2 linked regions of the Variovorax paradoxus EPS genome follow. The protein of the gene in region 2 interacts with the protein of the main gene of each other region in a pairwise test. Links are inferred from orthologs where the notes say so. Each region holds a gene or a part of one and is shown on either strand. Other genes may lie near its edges.

Region 1 (2,886 bases), 430 kb from region 2 along the record:
CTTGTTGAAGCTCTGCTTGTAGGCTTCGAGGCTGCGATAGAACTGGGCGAACTGCGGGTCGCGGCCGAAGGCCTCGCTGTAGGCGCTGGCGGCCTGGGCATCGCCCTCGCCCTTGATCTTCTGGGCGTCGCGATAGGCGTTTGCCACAATCACTTCACGCTGGCGATCGGCATCGGCGCGAATCTTTTCGCCTTCGGCCGTACCGGTCGAGCGCAGTTCGTTGGCCACGCGCTTGCGTTCGGCTTCCATGCGGCGATAGACCGATTCGGTGATCGCTTCCACATAGTCCACGCGGGTGATCCGCACGTCGACCACGTCGACGCCCCAGGGCTTGCTGCCCTTCACCACAGCCAGCACTTCGCGCTGCACGTCGGCCATCAAGGCCTCGCGACGGACCGAGATCAAGTCGCGCACGGTGCGCTTGTTGATGTTTTCCTGGAACGCATTGCGCACGACGCGGTTCAACTGCATGGCACCCGCGTTCTCGTCGAGGCCGACGTTCCGGATGTAGGCCTGCGGGTCGCTGATGCGCCAGCGCACATACCAGTCGATCACCACGCGCTGCTTTTCAGCCGTGAGCATGGGCTCGGTGTCGATGCTCGACAGCGTCAGGAGGCGCTTGTCGATGTACGACACGTTCTGGAACGGCGGCGGCAACTTGAAGTTGAGGCCGGGCTCGGTGATGACGCTCTTGATTTGGCCAAGGGCATAGACCACGCCGAACTGGCGCTGGTCGACCACGAAGAGGGTCGAGCTCAGCAGCACGAGCAAGACAAGGATCGACGAGGCGATGAATCCGATTCTGTTCATGTTCTTCTAGGCCTTTATCAACGCACGTCACGTTCACGCGAACGGCCGTCGCGTCCACGGCTCTCGCCCGTGGGCGGGGCCACCGGGATCACCGACGACTGGGCCGGTGCGGTGCCAGCCACGCTCGGGCTGGCAGCATCGACGGGCGTTGCGGCGTTGTTGCCGCTCATCTGCATGAGCTTGTCCAGCGGCAAGTACAACAGATTGGAGCCTTGCTTGGTGTCGACCAGCACCTTGGTCGTGCTGGCGTAGATCTGCTGCATGGCGTCGGTGTACATGCGGTCGCGGGTGACCTGCGGTGCCTTCTGGTACTCCGCCAGCACCGCGCTGAAGCGGCCGGCGTCACCTTGTGCCTGGGCCACGATGCGTGCCTTGTAGGCTTCGGACTCTTCCTTGAGGCGCGAGGATGTACCGGAGGCAAGCGGCACGACCTGGTTGGCGTAGGCCTGCGCATCGTTCTTGGTGCGTTCGCGCTCCTGGCCAGCCTTGAGCACGTCGTCGAACGCGGCCTGCACCTGCTCGGGAGGACGCACACCACCCTGTTGCAGGTTGATGCCGACCACTTCAACGCCAATCTTGTAGCGGTCGAGGATGGTTTGCATCAATTGCCGCACGCGCGGGGCGATCTGATCGCGCTCTTCGGCCAGTGCCGCATCCATCTTCATCTTGCCGACCACTTCGCGCACGGAGCTCTCGGCCACCTGCACGATGGTTTCAGCCGGCGACTTGCTCTCGTAGAGCCAGGCCTGTGCATTGCTCAGGCGGTACTGCACGGCGAACTTGATCTCGACGATGTTCTCGTCTTCGGTCAGCATGGCCGATTCGCGCAGGCCCGTGGAACGCACGATGGCGTCGCGGCCCACGTCGGTGGAACGGATCTGCGTGGTCACCACCACCTCGTGGCGCTGAATCGGATATGGCAGACGCCAATTGAAGCCGGCGTTCACCGTCGACTTATAGCGGCCAAACTGCGTGACAACGGCCTGCTGGCCTTCGTTCACGATGAAGAAGCCGGTGCCGAGCCAGATCAGGACCGCCACGGCAGCCACCAGGCCGAGGCCGAATCCTGCGTTTTTCATATCGGGTCTGTAGCCGTTGCCGCCACCGCCGCTGTTGTTGCCGTTGGGACGGTTTCCGCCGCCTTTGCCGCCACCGAAGAAACCGCCGAGCTTGCGATTGAGGTCGCGCCAGAGTTCATCGAGGTCAGGCGGACCCTGGTTGGGACCTTGGCCGCGGGGGCGGTTGCCGTTGTTATTGTTGTTGCCCGAAGGCGGGGGCGTCGGTGCGCCCGGAGGATCGGCATCGGGGGGCCGGTTGCCGGCTGGGCGGTCGCCGTTGGAGGACGACGGCTCGTCGCCGCGACCCCATCGGCCATCGTTCAGATTGAACATGCCCAGAAACCCTCTCCACGCTGGCTTTGCATTCATTCGCTTCGTTCTCTTGTCAGTGGCGGGATTGTGCCCAATCAAAGGGCAGCATCGTGCAATTCAGTGTCGTCCGCAGGGGTCATCGTATCGGCTACGGAGCCCGACAGCCGAGCCAGCTCGGCGCGCAGCAACGGCACGCCCTCGCCGCTTTTGGCACTGAGGAAGATGCGGGGAACCTGAACTCCATCGATTTCCATCTCGTCCTGCAGATGCAGTGGACGTTGCGCACTTTCAAGAGCGTCGAGCTTGTTGAATACCAACAGTTGCGGAACGGTGTCAGCGCCGATCTCGCGCAGGACGCTTTGCACCTCGGCCATCTGCTCGGGGTAATGGGGGTTGGAGGCGTCGATCACGTGCAGCAGCAGATCGGCATCGACCGCCTCCTGCAATGTGGCCTTGAACGCGTCGACGAGGCCGTGCGGCAGGTCGCGGATGAATCCGACGGTGTCGGAGATCGACACTTGGCGCTTCGCATCGCCGAGATAGAGGTTGCGGGTGGTGGTATCGAGCGTCGCGAAGAGCTGGTCGGCTGCGTAAGCGCGCGCCTTGACGAGCGCATTGAAGAGCGAAGACTTGCCCGCGTTGGTGTAGCCAACGAGCGAAATGTTGAAGGTCTCGCGCCGTTCGCGCTGCCGACGCTGCGTGCCGC
Region 2 (2,981 bases):
CCGCGAGGTGGAGCTGCTGGAGCAGGTGCTGGGTGTGCTGGCTGGCCGCAAGGCCGACCTGGTGGTCTCGGACATGGCGCCCAACATTTCGGGCATCCATTCGGCCGATGGCGCCCGCATTGCGCATCTGATCGAGCTTGCCGTCGACTTCGCGCAGCACCACCTGAAGCCCGAAGGCGCTCTGGTGGCCAAGCTTTTCCACGGAGGCGGCTATGACGAATCGGTCAAGCTGTTCAAGGCCAGTTTCCGTACCGTCAAGCCGTTCAAGCCCAAGGCTTCGCGGGATAAATCTGCCGAGACTTTCCTGGTTGGGATGGGCTTGAAGGCCCTGGATACGCCTTGATACCTTGCCGCTGCGGGTGGTCAGGGGGCGCAAACCCTTGTCAGGCTATGGCTGCTTTAGGGAAATGCCCGCTTTTCGCAGCTTGAAAAGCCTAAAATGGGGCGCAATTGCGTACCCATAGCGCGTTTTTTCACATCCTCGTCACGCGCTTTCGACTGGAGCTTCGTTTGAACAATCAGTGGTTTTCCAAAGTTGCCGTATGGCTCGTCATTGCCATGGTGTTGTTCACTGTGTTCAAGCAGTTCGACACCCGCGGCGGCGTCGGCTCTGGCGCAGTGAGTTACTCCGAGTTTCTCGACCAGGTTCGCGGCAACCAGATCAAGAGCGCCGTCATCCCTGAAGGTGCCGGCGGTGGCGAAATCGTCGCAGTCACCAACGACGATCGCAAGATCCGCACGACCGCCACGGTCCTCGACCGCGGCCTCGTGGGCGACCTGATCGACCACAACGTCAAGTTCGACGTCAAGCCGCGCGAAGAGGGCTCGCTCCTCATGACGCTCCTGGTGAGTTGGGGCCCGATGCTCCTGCTGATCGGCGTCTGGATCTACTTCATGCGACAGATGCAGGGCGGCGGCAAGGGCGGGGCGTTCAGCTTCGGCAAGAGCAAGGCCCGCATGATGGACGAGAACAACAACACGGTCACCTTCGCCGACGTCGCAGGCTGCGATGAGGCCAAGGAAGAAGTCCGCGAAGTCGTCGACTTCCTCAAAGACCCGCAGCGCTTCCAGAAACTCGGCGGCCGCATTCCGCGCGGTCTGCTGCTGGTTGGCCCTCCCGGCACCGGCAAGACCCTCCTGGCCAAGTCGATCGCCGGCGAAGCCAAGGTCCCTTTCTTCTCGATCTCCGGCTCCGACTTCGTTGAAATGTTCGTCGGCGTGGGCGCTGCCCGTGTCCGCGACATGTTCGAGAACGCCAAGAAGAATGCCCCCTGCATCATCTTCATCGACGAAATCGATGCGGTGGGTCGTCAACGCGGCGCCGGCCTCGGCGGCGGCAACGACGAGCGCGAACAAACCCTGAACCAGATGCTGGTCGAGATGGACGGCTTCGAAACCAACCTCGGGGTGATCGTGGTGGCTGCCACCAACCGCCCGGACATCCTGGACGCCGCGCTGCTGCGCCCGGGTCGTTTCGACCGCCAGGTGTACGTGACGCTGCCCGACATTCGCGGCCGCGAACAGATCCTCGGCGTGCACATGCGCAAGGTTCCGCTGGGCCAGGATGTAAACCCGAGCGTCATCGCCCGCGGTACGCCCGGCATGTCCGGCGCCGACCTGGCCAACCTCTGCAATGAAGCCGCTCTCATGGCCGCTCGCCGCAATGCGCGCGTCGTCGAGATGCAGGACTTCGAGAAGGCCAAGGACAAGATCTTCATGGGCCCCGAGCGCAAGAGCATGGTCATGCCCGAGGAAGAGCGCCGCAACACGGCCTACCACGAGTCCGGCCACGCCCTCATCGGCAAGCTGCTGCCCAAGTGCGACCCGGTCCACAAGGTCACGATCATTCCGCGTGGCCGCGCCCTGGGCGTGACCATGAGCCTGCCGGCGCAAGACCGCTACAGCTACGACCGCGAATACATGCTGAACCAGATCAGCATGCTGTTCGGTGGCCGCATCGCTGAAGAAGTCTTCATGCACCAGATGACGACGGGTGCCAGCAACGACTTCGAGCGTGCGACCTCCATTGCCCGCGACATGGTCACGCGCTACGGCATGACCGATGCGCTGGGCCCGATGGTCTATGCCGAAAACGAAGGCGAAGTGTTCCTCGGCCGCTCGGTCACCAAGACCACGAACATGAGCGAGCAGACCATGGAAAAGGTCGACGGCGAAGTGCGCCGCATCATCGACGAGCAGTACGCCCTTGCGCGCCACTTGATCGAAGAGAACAGCGACAAGATGCACGCGATGGCGAAGGCGTTGCTCGAATGGGAAACCATCGATTCCGAGCAGCTCGACGACATCATGGCCGGCCGTGCACCGCGTCCGCCCAAGGACTGGACGCCGCGAACCCCTCCTTCGGGCAGCGGCGGTAGCGGCGGCACGCCGGCGGTCAACACTGACCCGGCGCCGACCGCCGCTTGAGGTGGGCTTGAAATCAAGCAACAACGGGGCCTCTGGCCCCGTTTTCCATGGTGAGCCGGGCGGCTCGGTCTGGCAGACCTCGCGTTTCAGGATCGACCTCGCGCAGCCGCGCGTCATGGGCATCGTCAACGTCACGCCCGATTCCTTCTCCGATGGCGGCGCGCACGCGTCCACCGACACCGCGCTGCGGCACTGCGAGCAGTTGTTGAAGGAGGGCGCGGACATCCTGGACATCGGCGGGGAATCCACCCGCCCGGGCAGCCCGGCCGTTCCGCTCGACGCCGAACTGGCGCGCGTGCTGCCGGTTGTGCGCGAGGCGGTGAAGCTGAACGTGCCGCTCTCCATCGACACCTACAAGCCCGAGGTCATGCGCGCTGTGCTCGACCTGGGCGCGGACATCGTCAACGACATCTGGGCGCTGCGCCAGCCGGGTGCGCGTGAAGCCGTGGCGGCGCATCCGTCGTGCGGCATCTGCCTGATGCACATGCACCGCGATCCGCAGACCATGCAGGTCGTGCCGATGCAGGGCGACGTGATCCCCGAGGTGCTGTCGT

What was found. Proteins that work in one complex are often made in the same cells at the same time.
Region 1: the proteins of ftsH (region 2) and hflK interact in binary tests that used the Escherichia coli proteins (3 or more experiments, as listed by UniProt). The link is inferred for Variovorax paradoxus EPS from one-to-one orthologs.

The regions. Positions count from the first base shown.
Region 1 is NC_014931.1:3,982,819-3,985,704, forward strand. The notes cover bases 15-2,886. They hold hflK (FtsH protease activity modulator HflK), read right to left. Parts: upstream 2,202-2,886; coding sequence 828-2,201; downstream 15-827. Other genes in these bases: hflC (protease modulator HflC), read right to left, coding at 15-810; hflX (GTPase HflX), read right to left, coding at 2,276-2,886. In the rest of the region: more of hflC, read right to left, coding at 1-14.
Region 2 is NC_014931.1:3,553,929-3,556,909, reverse strand. Bases 2-2,968 are described here. They hold ftsH (ATP-dependent zinc metalloprotease FtsH), read left to right. Parts: upstream 2-510; coding sequence 511-2,427; downstream 2,428-2,968. Other genes in these bases: folP (dihydropteroate synthase), read left to right, coding at 2,543-2,968; VARPA_RS16470 (RlmE family RNA methyltransferase), read left to right, coding at 2-343. Outside these bases: more of VARPA_RS16470, read left to right, coding at 1-1; more of folP, read left to right, coding at 2,969-2,981. UniProt on the Escherichia coli protein: Acts as a processive, ATP-dependent zinc metallopeptidase for both cytoplasmic and membrane proteins. Plays a role in the quality control of integral membrane proteins.